DNA from 2 places in the Cupriavidus sp. GA3-3 genome. Region 2 is predicted to be linked to the other one. Evidence: predicted binding sites of a transcription regulator. Region 2 holds the regulator's gene; the other holds the start of a gene.
What was found. The regulator NrdR, encoded in region 2, represses ribonucleotide reductase genes. The targets are predictions, from matches to a motif close to CACNANATNTNGTG.
Positions count from the first base shown of each region.

Region 1: C265_RS22030 (ribonucleoside-diphosphate reductase subunit alpha) is a predicted target of NrdR. The motif match lies at 2,541-2,554, and genes of this name have one in related genera.

Region 1 covers NZ_KB944491.1:13,223-21,660, reverse strand. The annotation lists gene C265_RS22045 (sensor histidine kinase) at 1-19, shown strand, start outside; gene C265_RS22040 (sigma-54 dependent transcriptional regulator) at 45-1,670, shown strand; gene ampD (1,6-anhydro-N-acetylmuramyl-L-alanine amidase AmpD) at 1,667-2,284, shown strand; gene C265_RS22030 (ribonucleoside-diphosphate reductase subunit alpha) at 2,780-5,713, shown strand; gene C265_RS22025 (ribonucleotide-diphosphate reductase subunit beta) at 5,857-7,044, shown strand; gene C265_RS31775 (HEPN domain-containing protein) at 7,326-7,856, shown strand; gene C265_RS31770 (ATP-binding protein) at 7,846-8,438, shown strand, end outside.
Region 2 covers NZ_KB944461.1:398,661-407,098, reverse strand. The annotation lists gene tolB (Tol-Pal system beta propeller repeat protein TolB) at 1-560, opposite strand, end outside; gene tolA (cell envelope integrity protein TolA) at 769-1,785, opposite strand; gene tolR (protein TolR) at 1,822-2,265, opposite strand; gene tolQ (protein TolQ) at 2,337-3,020, opposite strand; gene ybgC (tol-pal system-associated acyl-CoA thioesterase) at 3,017-3,421, opposite strand; ZMP/ZTP riboswitch at 3,577-3,722, shown strand; gene glyA (serine hydroxymethyltransferase) at 3,847-5,094, shown strand; gene nrdR (transcriptional regulator NrdR) at 5,251-5,718, shown strand; gene pilV (type IV pilus modification protein PilV) at 5,851-6,480, shown strand; gene C265_RS04540 (PilW family protein) at 6,497-7,516, shown strand; gene C265_RS04535 (PilX N-terminal domain-containing pilus assembly protein) at 7,513-8,121, shown strand; gene C265_RS32755 (hypothetical protein) at 8,103-8,306, opposite strand.

The DNA of each region.
Region 1 (8,438 bases), on a different contig from region 2:
CGATGCGGCCGCCGCCTGACCTGTCCCAACCCAGCCACCACCCCATGCCACCCCGAATGTCCCGAGCGCCCGATCCCATCCTGGTCATCGACGACGAGGCCGACCTGCGCGAGCTGCTGGACATCTCGATCCGCCGCATGGGCCATGACGTGGTGCTGGCCGGCTCGCTCGCCGAGGCGCGCGAGAAGCTGGCGCAGCGCCGCTACAGCCTGGTGCTGACCGACATGCGCCTGGGCGACGGCCTGGGCATCGAGATCGTGCGCCAGCTGTCGGCCGCGCCGGAACGCATCCCGGTGGCGGTCATCACCGCCTACGGCAGCGCCGACAACGCCGTGGAAGCACTCAAGGCCGGCGCCTTCGACTACATCGCCAAGCCGGTATCGCTGGAGCAGCTGCGCAGCCTGGTGCTGAACGCGCTGGGCCGCCAGCAACGCGACAGCACCGATGCCGAAGCCGCCGCGGCCGAGCAGGCCGCCGACCGCGCCGCCGCCCTGCTGCCCGGCCATTCCGCCGCCATGCTGGAGGTGCGCCGTTCGCTGTCGCGGCTGGCGCGCAGCATGGCGCCGGTGGTGATCAGCGGCGAATCCGGCAGCGGCAAGGAGCGCGCTGCGCGCGCCATCCACGCGACCAGCGGCCGGGCCGCGCATCCGTTTATCGCCGTCAACTGCGGCGCCATCCCCGAGAACCTGATGGAGTCCGAGTTCTTCGGCCATGTCAAAGGCGCCTTCACCGGTGCCGACGGGGAGCGCGGCGGCTTCTTCCAGGCCGCCAACGGCGGCACGCTGCTGCTCGACGAGGTGGCCGACCTGCCGCTGCCGATGCAGGTCAAGCTGCTGCGCGCGCTGCAGGAGCGCCGCGTGCGCAAGATCGGCGCCAGCCGCGAAGACGCCGTCGACGTGCGCGTGATGTGCGCCAGCCACAAGGACCTGGCGGCGATGGTGTCGGCCGGGCAGTTCCGGCAGGACTTGTACTACCGCCTGAACGTGCTGGCGCTGCGCATGCCCACGCTGCGCGAGCGCGGTGAAGACATCCCGGTGCTGGCGCGCGCCATCCTGGACCACCTGGCGGTGCGCTACGGCGACCCGCGCCCCAAGCGGCTGTCGCCGGCGGCGCTGCAACGGCTGGTGGCCTATCCGTTCCCCGGCAACGTGCGCGAGCTGGAGAACCTGCTGGAGCGCGCCTACGCCTTTGCCGAGAGCGAAGAGATCGAGCTGGCCGACCTGGGCCCGCTGGACGCCGGCGCCGAGCGCGCCGGGCTGATGCATGCCCCCGCGCCGGCGATGGCGCCCACCAACTATTCCGCCCCTTGGGGTGCCGCAGGCATGTGGGCGCCGGTGCCGCCGGCCGCCGCGCCCGCGCCGGCCCCGGCAGAGCCGCCGCCCGTGGTGCCGGCCCCGGCCAGCGCGGCCGAACCCGAGCCCGCCGGCGATCCCGCCGAACGCGCCTGCCGCGGCATCGTCTTCCCGATCGACCTGCAAGCCAGGCTGGAAGCCGTGGAGCGCGAGCTGATCCTGCAGGCGCTGGCGCAGACCAACTTCAACCGCACCGCGGCCGCGCCGCTGCTGGGCCTGAACCTGCGCCAGCTGCGCTACCGTATCCAGCAACTGGGCATCCGCGAGGCCATGGACGCCGCCGAACGCAGCACCGTGGAAGGCGAGGGCACGTCATGAGCAAGCCCGAGCACCGCTATCTGCCAGAGGCCGACGGCTGGGTCCCCGCCGCGCGCCGCGTGCCGTCACCAAACTTTGACGAGCGCCCGGCCGGCATGCCGGTGGACCTGGTGGTGCTGCACAACATCAGCCTGCCGCCCGGCCAGTTCGGCAGCGGCGACATCGAGGCCTTCTTCCAGAACCGGCTCGATCCCAACAAGCACCCGTTCTTTGCCACCATCCACCAGGTGCAGGTGTCCGCGCACTTCCTGGTCACGCGCGAGGGGGAGCTGGTGCAGTTTGTCCCGTGCACGCAGCGGGCCTGGCACGCCGGACAGTCCGACTTCTTCGGCCGCGCCCGCTGCAACGATTTCTCCATCGGCATCGAGATCGAGGGCTGCGACGACCTGCCGTTCACCCTGGCCCAGTACGACACCGTGGCCGCGCTGGTGCCGGCGCTGCTGGCCGCCTACCCGGTGCGCGCGATTGCTGGGCACAGCGACATCGCCCCGGGGCGCAAGACCGATCCCGGCCCGCATTTCGACTGGGCGCGCTTCGCCAGGCAGGCAGGCGTGGCGCCGGGCATGTTGCCCTACCAGTGCCCTGGCGCGGCTGGCCAGGTGACGAATCCTTAACCTCATTCCCCATCCCCGTGCGCCCCGTTCCGGCGCACATGCCCTACCTCGGGGTGGGGCTATCGCAACCTCGCAACAATCAAAAAAATTTTTGTGGAATGTGCAGTTGCGAACGGTCTGGCGAAAACCCTTGCGAGTATTAGGCTTGCGGGCATGTGGCGCTGCCGCATCGGCGCAACCGCCCCCGAAATAGCGCTTGTCAAGACTGGTCATTCGGATTCGTTTCACTATACTTAGCCCAGTTTCACGCGTCACACACTATATCTAGTAGTCCAACCGGGGAGCCGGCCCCAAGGGTGAGTCAGGGATCACGAAGTTCGTGCATCGTCTCGAAACCGCCCGCTAAGGCCAGCGAATCACAAGAGTCCCTGGCGAAATGTTCACGTAAAGGCAGTCTGTCCGCCCCCGACCTCACGCCGGGAGGGACGTTCTTTTCGCCGCATTTCGCCAGGGACTCTTTTGTCTCTTATTTCCAGGGTAAAAACAGGAGTTCTCATGCAAACGGCCCAGAACGAAATCACCACGGGTGGCGCCGCCGCCGGTATTGCACCGACCGCGCAGCAGACCCCCGCCAACGCCGCCAATACGAACTACCCGGATCACAAGATCATTCGACGCAACGGCGCCGTGGTGGCTTTCGAGCCGTCCAAGATCGCCGTTGCCATGACCAAGGCCTTCCTCGCCGTGAACGGCGGGCAGGGCGCCGCGTCCGCGCGTGTGCGCGAGATCGTCGAGCAACTGACTGACAACGTCGTGCGCGCACTGGTGCGCAGCCGCCCCAACGGCGGCGCCATCCATATCGAAGACGTGCAGGACCACGTGGAACTGGCGCTGATGCGCTCGGGCGAGCATGAAGTGGCCCGCGCCTACGTGCTGTACCGCGAGAAGCGCAAGGACGAGCGCGCCCAGGCCAACGCCCAGGCCGTGGCCCGCGTGCAGGAAGGCGGCATCTCGGTCAACGTGACCGATGGCGGCGTCACCCACGTGCTGGACATCGCCGCGCTGCATGACCTGATCGACAACGCCTGCAGCGGCCTTGGCAACGCAGTGAGCGCCGAGCCGATCCTGAAGGAAACCCTGAAGAACCTGTACGAAGGCGTGCCGATGACGCAGGTGTACGACTCCGCCATCCTGGCCGCGCGTACCCTGATTGAAAAGGACCCGGACTACAGCCAGGTCACCGCCCGTATCCTGCTGCACACCATCCGCAAGGAAATCCTGGGCACCGAAGTGACCCAGGCCGAGATGTCCAGCCGCTACGCCGAGTACTTCCCCAAGTTCATCGCCCGCGGCATCGAAGCCGAGCTGCTGGACGAAAAGCTGGCCACCTTCGACCTGGCCCGCCTGGGCGCCGCGCTGGACGCCGGCCGCGACTTCCAGTTCAACTACCTGGGCCTGCAGACCCTGTACGACCGCTACTTCCTGCATATCGATGAAACCCGCATCGAAATGCCGCAAGCCTTCTTCATGCGCGTGGCCATGGGCCTGGCGCTGAACGAGAAGGACCGCGAAGCGCGCGCCATCGAGTTCTACCAGCTGCTGTCGTCGTTCGACTTCATGTCGTCCACGCCGACCCTGTTCAACTCCGGCACCCGCCGCTCGCAGCTGTCGTCGTGCTACCTGACCACCGTGTCGGACGACCTGGAAGGCATCTATGAAGCGCTGAAGGAAAACGCGCTGCTGTCCAAGTTCGCCGGCGGCCTGGGCAATGACTGGACCAACGTGCGCGCACTCGGCTCGCACATCAAGGGAACCAATGGCAAGAGCCAGGGCGTGGTCCCGTTCCTGAAGGTGGTGAACGACACCGCCGTGGCCGTGAATCAGGGCGGCAAGCGCAAGGGCGCTGTCTGCGCCTACCTGGAAACGTGGCACCTGGACATCGAAGAGTTCCTCGAGCTGCGCAAGAACACCGGCGACGACCGCCGCCGCACCCACGACATGAACACGGCCAACTGGATTCCGGACCTGTTCATGAAGCGCGTGATGGAAGGCGGTGAGTGGACCCTGTTCTCGCCGGCCACCTGCCCGGACCTGCACGACAAGGTCGGCAAGGAATTCGAAAAGGCCTACCTGGGCTATGAAGCCAAGGCCGCCAGCGGCGAACTGAAGCTGTTCAAGAAGCTGCCGGCGCTGCAACTGTGGCGCAAGATGCTGGGCATGCTGTTCGAGACCGGTCACCCGTGGATCACCTTCAAGGATCCGTGCAACATCCGCAGCCCGCAGCAGCACGTGGGCGTGGTGCACAGCTCCAACCTGTGCACGGAAATCACGCTCAACACCAATGAGAGCGAGATCGCCGTCTGCAACCTGGGCTCGGTCAACCTGGTCGCCCACATGGCGAAGCAGGCCGACGGCACCTACGCGCTGGATCACGCCAAGCTGCAGAAGACCGTGCGCACCGCCATGCGCATGCTCGACAACGTGATCGACATCAACTACTACGCCGTGGACAAGGCGCGCAATTCCAACCTGCGCCACCGTCCGGTCGGCATGGGCATCATGGGCTTCCAGGACTGCCTGCACGTGCTGCGCACGCCGTATTCCAGCGATGCCGCCGTCAAGTTTGCCGATACCTCGATGGAAGCGGTGTGCTACTACGCCTACCAGGCTTCGACCGAGCTGGCCGAAGAGCGCGGCCGCTACAGCACCTATGAAGGCTCGCTGTGGGACCGTGGCATCCTGCCGCAAGACTCGCTCAAGCTGCTGGCCGAAGAGCGCGGCGGCTACCTGGAAGTCGACATGTCTGCCACGATGGACTGGGACAGCCTGCGCGCCCGCATCAAGCAGCACGGCATGCGCAACTCGAACTGCATCGCGATCGCGCCGACCGCCACGATCTCGAACATCATCGGCGTGTCCGCCTGCATCGAGCCGACGTTCCAGAACCTGTACGTCAAGTCCAACCTGTCGGGCGAGTTCACCGTGGTCAATGACTACCTGGTGCGCGACCTGAAGGAACGCGGCCTGTGGGACGAAGTGATGGTTGCCGACCTGAAGTACTTCGACGGCTCGCTGTCGCGTATCGACCGCATTCCGCAAGACCTGCGCGACATCTACGCCACCGCGTTCGAAGTCGAGCCGACCTGGCTGGTGGAAGCCGCCAGCCGCCGCCAGAAGTGGATCGACCAGGCCCAGTCCCTGAACATCTACATGGCCGGCGCGTCGGGCAAGAAGCTGGATGACACCTACAAGCTGGCATGGGTGCGCGGCCTGAAGACCACGTACTACCTGCGCACGATGGCTGCCACCCACGTGGAAAAGTCCACCGTGTCGCGCGGCTCGCTGAACGCGGTGTCGTCGGGCAGCGACAGCGGCTCCGCCCTGGACGCAGCCGCCGCATCGGCCCCGGCCATGCCGGAAGCCGAAGGCGCGGTCTGCACGATGCGCCCGGGCGACCCCGGCTTCGAAGAGTGCGAAGCCTGCCAATAAGTCTTACCTAACCCCCCGGTTTGCTCCCCTCTCCCGCCCGCGGGAGAGGGGCCGGGGGAGAGGGCCGGCGCAACCACGAAGTTGCACAAGTCAAAAAACACTGACCACCGCCGCCCCCAAACCGAATCACGGAGAACCACATCATGCTTAGCTGGGACGACGACGTTCAAGCCACCCCGCAGGCCGCACCGCAGCCTGCCCTGCAACCCGCTGCATCGGCTGCCACCGCTGACCAGCAAGGCGTCCTGCCGCCGAGCGCCACGCAAGCCGGCATCCTGGGCAACAACCCCAACGCCGCCGCCGCGCAAAGCAACCGCCGCGTCAACGCCGCCGACAAGCGCGTCATCAACGGCTCGACCGACGTCAACCAGCTGGTGCCGTTCAAGTACAAGTGGGCGTGGGAAAAATACCTGGCCGGCTGCGCCAACCACTGGATGCCGCAGGAAATCAACATGTCCCGCGACATCGCCCTGTGGAAAGACCCCAACGGCCTGACCGAAGACGAGCGCCGCATCATCAAGCGCAACCTCGGCTTCTTCGTCACCGCCGACTCGCTGGCCGCCAACAACATCGTGCTGGGCACCTACCGCCAGATCACTGCGCCGGAATGCCGCCAGTACCTGCTGCGCCAGGCCTTTGAAGAGGCCATCCATACGCACGCCTACCAGTACATCGTGGAGTCCCTCGGCCTGAACGAAGCCGAGATCTTCAACGCGTACCACGAAGTGCAGTCGATCCGCGACAAGGACGAGTTCCTGATTCCGTTTATCGACACGCTGACGGATCCGTCGTTCAAGACTGGTACGCCGGAAAACGACCAGAAGCTGCTGAAGAGCCTTATCGTGTTTGCCTGCATCATGGAAGGCCTGTTCTTCTACGTGGGCTTTACGCAGATCCTGGCGATGGGCCGCCAGAACAAGATGACTGGGGCTGCGGAGCAGTACCAGTACATCCTGCGCGATGAGTCGCTGCACTGCAATTTTGGTATCGACCTGATCAACCAGATCAAGCTGGAGAACCCGCATCTTTGGACGGCGGAGTTCAAGGCTGAGATTACTGAGTTGTTCAAGAAGGCGGTTGACCTGGAGTATCGCTATGCGGAGGACACGATGCCGCGTGGGGTGCTGGGGTTGAATGCGCCGATGTTTAAGGGTTACCTCCGCTTCATTTGCAATCGTCGTTGCCAGCAGATTGGGTTGGAGCAGCTGTTCGCGAATGAGGAGAATCCGTTCCCGTGGATGTCGGAGATGATCGATCTGAAGAAGGAGCGGAACTTCTTTGAGACGCGCGTCATTGAGTATCAGACGGGTGGGGCGTTGAGCTGGGATTGATCTGTGATTATGACTTGTTGAGAAGCGAGGAGCCCAATGGGCTCCTTTTTCTTTTGTATCATCGACGAGTGGTCATTGCTTTGTACGGGCCATCTCTTTGCTGCTCGGCTATACGGCAAGCATTTTTTGGCGCTGGACTAAATCCGGGAGCTGGTTGTACAGTTAACAGTCCAGTGGACGGCTGCCATATTAGAAGACCCGCCCGTCTCGCAATGGCTGCCATCCCCAATAGCTTTACAAGCAATTCTTTTTTTCGATAAGAGCCCATCGCCAACAAAAGAATGACAAGAATCACTGAAAGCGAACTCTTGCTGATCTCCAAGGCAAAGATCGAGAAGCTCAGAAATTTTGCGGATGGGGTTTCTATTTGTCGTCGCGCACGCTCCTCAATCGAGCGTCTTCGCGCGCGAGTAGCTAAGGATCGCCTCAAATTGGCACAGGCGCAATTAAGGGACGCGGTTCAGGTATCCTCATTAACACCGAGGCTCGCGCGCACTGCTATTAGTAGAGCATATTATGCGATGTATCACGCGGCTCGTGCAGCGACGTACCTCTCGTATGGGGGCGATGATCACGAGGAGCACTCAGCGCTTCCCGGGAAATTGCCGGCTGATTTCCCCAGTTCGGATCAATGGCGGAATAAGCTGAAGAATGCACGGTATGAGAGAAATCGCGCTGATTATGATCCGTACCCGATTGATGAAATGGATTTTGAAGATGTTTGCGCAGCAACGATCCGGGATGCGAAGGATTTTGTCCGTGTTGCGCAAAGATACATCAATGAAAAAATAAGGTCTCAGAATGATGATTGAATCGGATATTAGGGGAGTGATTGAGCAGGAGATGCGAAAGGCTGGAATATCTCCTGTCTCAATTCAAATTAGAAGTTTCCCGGGCGAAATAATCGCGATCGTCGAGGTGGAGCATGACTATCAGCGAGCGTTGACCATTGCGCAGGAGCTTGATTCAAGAATCGAGAATGGCTTCGTGACGGTTCGGCAGATCAAAATCGGAAATGGCAAGAAGGCCTACCAGCCTGTCGTTGGAGTTCATGACTCCAGGGTAGGTGATTTGCTCAGCTTGCTTAGTACTCGCTCCCGAACGTCGGAAAGTCAACCCAGCCTTCAATATATTCAAGACGTCGAGGAAAGGTTGAGTGTTGCTATTACCCCGCGCCATCATCTCGTATTTGGTCGTCGTGGTGTAGGTAAGACCTCGCTCTTATTGGAGGCTAAAAGGCTCCTGGAGAATCAGGGTGCTTATGTTTTGTGGGTTAATGTACAATCCCTGCGCAGTCTTGGTGTTGGGAGCGCCTTCCTGACTGTCGCTCTGAAGCTCTGCGATTTGCTTTTGTCCGCACAGGAAGCCGTTCGTTCGTCGCAAGCGGGATTCGA
Region 2 (8,438 bases):
CGCTCGCCGAGCAGCTTTTCATAGATGTAGTCGGCGATCTTGTGCGCGGTCACGCGCAGCTGGGACTGGTTGACGGTAAAGGCCAGCCCGCCCAGGCTCTGGCCCTTGACGGTGTCGTACAGGCGGAAGCGGACCTCATACTTGCCGCCGGCGGCCGGGGTCACGCTGCCGGCGACGAAGGCATCGGCGCCGCGCGACTTCCAGCTGCCCAGGTCGACATTGGCGGATTCCGCCACCGTGGCGCCGCCCGGATCGACATTGCGCAAGCGCCCGCTGCGCGCCAGGTCGGCGCGGATGATCGCGGTCAGGTTCTGCGGGGCCTGGGCCTCGCCCTGGAAGTTGGCGGTCGCAACCGGGATCTGGCTGGAGCCGACCCCGGAGATCTCAACGTTGAGTTGCGCGTGCGCGGCGCCGGCTGCCATCGTCATCGCCGCGGCCAGCCAGGCCATCAGCGCGCGGCGGCCGGCCAGCGGATGCCGGCCGATGGCGCGTTGGGATTCGGGTTGGGTTGCGTTGTGCCGCCTCGCGGACAGCCAGTTGGGGGCCCAAAGCTTTCGCATGCTGCTCCTCAGTCGATTTCAAGTTTCGTCGGGCACGGCAGGCAATCGGCAACACGGGCAAATGCGGCATTGCAGCGCGTGGCGCATGCCCCGTCTGCATGCGTATCGCACCCTGCCGGCCGCGTCAGGCAACCTGTCATGCTAGCGCTGGGACCAAGACCCGGCCATGAAGGTTGCATTATGTTGCAAATCATGCCGCCCAGGCCACTCAGTCCTTCGGACGGAAGGTAATGGTGAAGCTGGCCGGCGCCTTGCCGTTCTCATCACGCGGCAGCGGGTCGGAACGTTCCACCGCGCGCAGCACGGCATTATCCCAGCCCGAGTTGCCGCTGGACTTGGACAGCCGCGCCGACAGCAGCGAACCATCCGGCGCCAGCTGCACCGACACCACCGCGGTCGGGTTGCCCGGCACGTCCTCGCCAAAGACGATATTCGGCTTGACGCGGCGGCGCACGCGGTCGGCATAGCCCGGCGACGCCTTGCCACCGCCGCCGGCACCCGCGCCGGCCGTACTGCCCACGCCGCCGCCGCCCGCGCCGGAGCCGCCGGCCAGCGCCTGCAGGCGCGCCAGCTCGCTCTTGCGCTGGGCATTGGCCGCAGCCTCGCGCTTGGCCTTGGCGTCGGCATCCGCCTTGGCCTTGGCCTTGTTCTCGGCGTCAGCCTTGGCCTTGGCGTCCGCCTGGGCCTTGGCCCTGGCGTCCGCTTCCTTGCGTTCTGCTTCCTTGCGCTCGGCCTGTTCCTTGCGCTGCTGTTCCTGCTGCGCTGCCTTCTTCTTCGCGTCGTCCTTGCGCTGGGCTTCCTTGCGCTCGGCCTCGCGCTGCTCCGCTTCCTTGCGCGCGGCTTCCTTGCGTTCCGCCTCTTTGCGCTCGGCTTCCTTGCGGGCAGCCGCCTGCTTGCGCTCGGCCTCTTCGCGCGCCGCCGCCTCGGCACGGCGCTTCTGGCGTTCCAGCGCGATGTCGGCGTCGTCCTCGACCTTGCTCTTCACCTCGGGCAGCGGCGGGGCCGGGCGCGGCTGCACCACCGGCTCCGGCGGCGGGGGCGCGGTGGCGGCCGGAATCTCTTCCCACAGCTCGGCCTCGGCGCCGACGGGGGTGCTGCTCTGCAAGCGCACGCCGTAGTACAGCACGACAGCCAGCAGCATGTGCATGAAGAGCGCGAACAGGAAGGAACGCAGGGTTCCCCGCTCCTTGACCGGCTGGTAGGGATAGGCGGCGACGGTCTTCATCAGGCGCAACGGCAATCAGATAGGCGCTTCAATGCGTCAGGAGGTCTTGGACTTGACCATCAGGCCGACGCGCTTGACGCCGTCGGCTTTCAGGATCGACATCACGTCCAGCACCGCCTCATACTTGACCGCGCGGTCGGCGGCAATCACCACCGGCTGGTCGGGATTCTCGTTCTGGCGCTGGTGCACGAAGTCGAGCAGGCCCTGCTTGTCGAGCTTGCGCTCGAAGGCATTGCCGGCGCTGTCCTTGCCGCGCGCGGTCAGCTGGCCACTCTCGTGCACGGTGACTACGATCGGCGGCGCCTTCTGCTGCGGCGTGGCGTTGGCCACGGTGGGCAGGTCGACGGTGGCGGGGCTCACGATCGGCGCCGCCACCATGAAGATGACCAGCAGCACGAGCATGACGTCGATGTACGGCACGACATTGATGTCGGCGCTGGCCCGGCGGCGCGAGCCGCCACGGCGCTGAATGGCTGCCATTGCAGGACTCCTGGAAACGCCGGCCCGGGCTTGCGCCCGGACCGTCTGGATTAGATTCGATACGTGTGCGGTTAGCGTGCCTGCCGTTGCAGGATGTTCAGGAACTCTTCCATGAAGCTCTCGAACCGGATCGCCAGGCGGTCGATCTCCGTGGCATAGCGGTTGTAGGCGATCACAGCGGGAATGGCAGCGAACAGGCCGATCGCGGTCGCCACCAGCGCCTCGGCAATACCGGGGGCCACCGATGCGAGCGTCGCCTGCTGCACATTCGACAGGCCGCGGAAAGCGTTCATGATCCCCCAGACCGTGCCGAACAGGCCGATATACGGGCTCACCGAACCCACCGACGCCAGGAACGGCAGATGCGATTCCAGCACATCCATCTCGCGCTGGTAGGCCGCGCGCATCGCGCGCCGGGCCGCATCGAGCAGCGCGCCGGCTTCGTTGCCGCGCTCGCGCGCCTTCAGGAACTCGCCCATGCCGGATTCAAAGATCCGCTCCAGCGCGCCGGTGTTGTGGCGGTTGTTGACGGCACTGTTATATAGCGCCTGCAGGTCGCCGCCGGCCCAGAAGTCGCGTTCGAACCCCTCGGTCTGGGTGCGCGCCGAGCGCAGCGCCAGGTGCTTGCGGAAGATATAGGTCCACGAAAACAGCGACATGACGAGCAACAGCGCCATGACGGCCTGTGCCAGCAGGCTGGCGTGGAGCACCAGCGTTACGATCGACATGTCTTGCGTGACGGTCACGGGATTCATCGTGCGGACTTGATGGTAGCTAGAACGGGGTCGGGAATCGGGGCGGGACGGAAAGTGCTTCGATCGACACACCCAACACGGATCGCGCCAGAGGCCAGCATCAGCTCGCCACGCCAGGCTTCCTGGGTGAACTGGACCGACGCCGGGCCGACCCGGTCGATGCGCGTGCGGATCTCGAGCTGGTCATCCAGCCGGGCGGGCGCATTGTAGTCCACTGCCGTGCTGCGGACGATAAAGACCACGCCCGCCTCGTCGGCGAGCGATTGCTGCTCGATGCCGAGCGCACGCAGCCACTCGGTGCGGGCGCGCTCGAAGAACTTCAGGTAGTTGGCGTAGAACACTACGCCGCCCGCGTCGGTGTCTTCCCAGTACACCCGCAGGGTCCAGACAAAGTTTGTCATGGCCGCAATTGTAACGGAGAGCGATAGCGGTTTCGTGTAAACCCGCATGACGACTTTGCAACAGCAAGTTGCTGGCCAGCCCTTGCCAGCGCTTGCCTGGCGGGGCCGACGGCTTGCGGCGGGCGCCCGCCTCGCGCTACACTGCGCGCAACCATTCCATCTTGCGCGACTGGCGAAGTCAGTGGGCACTACCACGAGGAAGCGCAAGTTCTCTGGCGTGACGTTCATTGCGCGTTCGCGTAGCGTTCAGCACGCCTAGGCGTGAAGTTGCTTGCGCCTGCCGCTCGCCTGGGCAGCGAATGGGAAGCAGGGTGCGCCCTGCACCGACGGTTACAAGCCGCCGGTGCTGGTCGCCGCTAGCCTTCCCCGCGCGCCCTACCCCCGATGCGTGAATCGGATTCCCTATTTTTCAGACGAGTTTCGCCATGTTCGAACGCAGCCGTTTTACGATCGACCAGATCGACCCCGAGGTCTTTGCCGCCATCCAGCAGGAGAACCAGCGCCAGGAAGACCACATCGAGCTGATCGCCTCCGAGAACTACACCTCGCCGGCCGTGATGGCCGCCCAGGGTTCGCAGCTGACCAACAAGTACGCCGAGGGCTATCCCGGCAAGCGCTACTACGGCGGTTGCGAGTACGTCGACGTCGTCGAGCAGCTGGCCATTGACCGCGTCAAGCAGCTGTTCGGCGCCGAAGCCGCCAACGTGCAACCCAACTCGGGCTCGCAGGCCAACCAGGGCGTGTACTTCGCCGTGCTCAAGCCGGGCGACACCATCATGGGCATGAGCCTGGCCGAAGGCGGCCACCTGACCCACGGCATGGCCCTGAACATGAGCGGCAAGTGGTTCAACGTGGTCAGCTACGGCCTGAACGCCCAGGAAGACATCGACTACGACGCGCTGGAAAAGCTGGCCCAGGAGAAGAAGCCCAAGCTGATCATCGCCGGCGCCTCGGCCTTCGCGCTGCGCATCGACTTCGAGCGCATCAGCAAGGTTGCCAAGTCGATCGGCGCTTACTTCATGGTCGACATGGCCCACTACGCCGGCCTGATCGCCGCGGGTGTCTACCCGAACCCGGTGCCGCACGCCGACTTCGTCACCACCACCACGCACAAGAGCCTGCGCGGCCCGCGCGGCGGCGTGATCCTGATGAAGGCCGAGCACGAGAAGGCCATCAACTCGGCGATCTTCCCCGGCATCCAGGGCGGCCCGCTGATGCACGTAATCGCCGGCAAGGCCGTCGCCTTCAAGGAAGCGCTGACGCCTGAGTTCAAGGAATACCAGCAGCAAGTGGTGAAGAACGCCGCCGTGCTGGCCGAGACCCTGATCGCGCGCGGCCTGCGCATCGTCTCGGGCCGCACCGAAAGCCACGTGATGCTGGTTGACCTGCGCGCCAAGAACATCACCGGCAAGGAAGCCGAGCGCATCCTGGGCGAGGCGCATATCACCGTCAACAAGAACGCCATCCCCAACGATCCGGAAAAGCCGTTCGTGACCTCGGGCATCCGCCTGGGCTCGCCGGCCATGACCACGCGCGGCTTCAAGGAAGAAGAAGCCCGCATCGTCGGCAACCTGATCGCCGATGTGCTGGACAACCCGCACGACGCCGCCAATATCGCCAGCGTGCGCGAGCAGGCGGCAGCCCTGACCAAGCGTTTCCCGGTCTACGGCTGATGCATCGAGGCCGCCCATGCGGATTCCGCATGAGCGGCCGGCAGCTCCGCAAGCCGGCGTCCTCGGGCACTGGCTTGCGGGCCTCGCCAACCCGCCCCGCCTCCGCAGAACGACAACACGGACAAGGCGACGGGGTTCAACTGAAGGTGGTCCGGCATGAAATGCCCCTTTTGCGGTCATTCCAATACCCAGGTACTCGACACGCGCATGTCGGAAGACGGCGATGCCGTGCGCCGGCGCCGCCGCTGCGAAGCCTGCGACCGCCGCTTCACCACCTATGAGCGGATCGAGCTGTTCTTCCCCGCCATCGTCAAGAAAAACGGCTCGCGCGTGGACTACACCCGCGCCAAGCTGAAGGATTCCATGCGCCTGGCGCTGCGCAAGCGCCCGGTCTCGGCCGAAGCCATCGACGAAGCCATCACCCGCATCGAAGAAAAACTGCTGGCACTGGGAGAGAAAGAAATCCCCAGCAGCCAGGTCGGCGAACTGGTGATGCGCGAATTGCGCAAGCTCGACAAGATCGCGTATATCCGCTTTGCTTCGGTGTACCGGAGCTTTGAGGACGTGTCGGAATTCCGCGACGTGCTGGATGAGTTTGCGGCGTCCACCCCCCGGAAGGGGTAGCAAAAGTAACAAAATCGTTGTTTAATCCCCGTTGCATTTCCGCAAGGCCCGCTGTCGCATATTAAAAGGGCCCGGGATTGCAGACCAAAAAAAGAAGTTAACGAAGTCGGACGTCTTTTGACGGGGGTCAGAATGGGTCAACGCTGCCGCGGGGCAGCCGGCTTTGCCATGCTCGAAGCATTGGTGGCAATTGTCGTTCTGGCGGTTGGCGTGCTCGGCGTCGCCAGCCTGCTGCTGAATTCATCCCGCTTCACGCAACAAGCTTCCTACGACACCACTGCCATGCAGCTGGCCACCGAGATGGCCGAGCGCATGCGTGCCAATCCGGCCGTCTCGCAAACCGGCGCGGCGGCGGAAGCCATCATCCCGAACCGCTACTTCATCGACACTGCCACCGGGCAGCCGCCCGCGCTCACGGCAGCAAACAGCCCGTACGCGATCGCCTGCCCGGGCACGGCGGCCGGGTGCGCGCAGCAACTGGCGGATTTCGATGTCGCCGAGTTCTGGGAGCGTGTCAGCACAGGCCTGCCTGGCGGACGCGCCGTGATTTGCCGGGACATGGTCGCCTACGACCAGGCCACCGGCTTCTCATGGGGATGCACGCCATCGGCCACTGGCCGCGCGGACGACGCACCGATTGTCATCAAGATCGGCTGGATCTCCCGGCTTGCCGCCAGAACCGTCGCGGCACGGGTCGACATGTCCGACATGGGCACGCGCCCCCAGGTGGTCATCGTGGCCACGCAGGGCACGGTTAACTGACATGCGGAACGCCAGGATGTATCTCAACGCCGGCCGGCATCGTCAACTGGGGCTGTCGCTGGTGGAGCTGATGGTGGCGATGACGCTGAGCCTGCTCCTGATCATGGCTGCCGCGGCGCTCTACCTGACCGGACGAGCCAACTACAACAGCATCGATGACACCACTGCGCTGGATGAGAAAGGCCGTTTTGCGGTGGATACCGTGGTTCGGATCGTGCGCCAGGCCGCGTGGAGCAACTATGCGGGCAACAGCGCCGCGGCCTCTCCCGGCGCCAGCGGGCCTCCCGCGCCCAGCCCCGGAGGCGTCATGCTCACCACCACGAGCCTGTCGCCGACCATCAGCGGCCTCGACAGCTGCGGCGCCCCCGCGCAAGATCTCGGCAATCCGGCGCAAAACCTCGCGTGTCCGGCCCAAGCGGGTGCCGTGAACAAGAGCGATGTGCTGCAGGTCCGCTTCTTCGGCTCCGGCACGCAGCAGGACCGCACCGTCCCGGACAACAGCATGATCGACTGCTCCGGCAATGGCGTCGCCGAGCCGCAGGCCTGGGAAGACGCAGACCTAGCGCGCGGCATGGCGGTCTTCTATGTCAGCAACGATGCCGGCGGCATGCCTCAGCTGATGTGCGGCTATCGTCCACGGGACGCCGCCAACAAGGAAATCCTCACGGCCGGCACGGCGTACCAGGCTGTTTCGCTGATCTCAGGCGTTGAAGTCTTCCAGGTGCTTTACGGCATGGATACGAATTTCGACCAGACCCCGGACCGCTTCCTGTCGGCCACCGAGGTGCTGGCCCTGCCCACCACCTGGCAGAACGTCGTCGCCATCAAGATTGCCATGGTGCTGATGGGCGATACCGCCAGCGCATCGCCTCAGGATCCGCCAACCTTGCGCCTGTTCGGGCGCCTGTTCCCGGGCTCGCCGGGCAACGACACATCCTTCACGCCGGCCACGCAACTGCAGCGCATGCGACGCCTGTACACCGTCACCGTACAGCTCCGGAACATGGCCACCTGCACCACCTGCTCGCCGACATGAACGCCCGCACCGCGCACCCCAACCCGCGTGGCATCGCGCTGATCACCGCCCTGGTGATGCTGCTGATCATCAGCGTCATCGCCATCGCCGGTGCCCGGCTGGCCATTGGCAGCAAGCGCATGGCATCGAACCAGCGCGACCGGGACCTGGCTCAGCAAGCGGCCGAGGCAGCCTTGCTGGATGCGGAAATCGACATCCAGGGTGTTTCCGCCCCAACCAGCCGGTCGGCCATCTTCTCCGGCACCACGATGAATGTGCTGCCGTTCGTGGCGGGTTGCAATACGGGCGTGACAGGCGCCTCACCCTTCCAGGGATTGTGCGACCCGGTGCTCGACGGCACGCCGAACTGGCTTGCCGTTGACTTCAGCCAGACGGGCGCCAACGCACGCACCACCGCCTACGGCACCTTCACCGGCCGCAGGTTCCCGACCGCGACAGGCGGGCTGCTGCCTGCCGCCCTGCCGCGCTACATCATCGAGCCGATCAGCGACATGTCGCCAGGCGCGAGCGAGGGCGCATACATCTTCCGCGTCACGGCCGTCGGCTTTGGCGCTAACCCGGCGACCCGGGTCATGTTGCAGTCGTACTACCGGAAGGGGGAATGAATGGCAACGTCCATGCCTGTCGCGGAGCACGGCAAATGAGCCGGATCCGGAAATTCATTTTCGCGGCAATGGCCGCGCTTCTCAGCCTGCCCGCCGGCCCGCTGCTTGCCGCAACGGAACAGAGCAGCCTCGCGACCGTCAAGCTCGCGCAGGCGCCGCTGTACGGCCGCAACCAGAATATCCATCCCAACCTGCTGCTGACGCTCTCGGTGGAGTTCCCCACGGTGGGGTCAGCCTATCGCTCCGGCACGTATTCGCCGACCACGGAATACATTGGCTACTTCAATCCGCGCAAGTGCTACAACTACAGCGGAAGC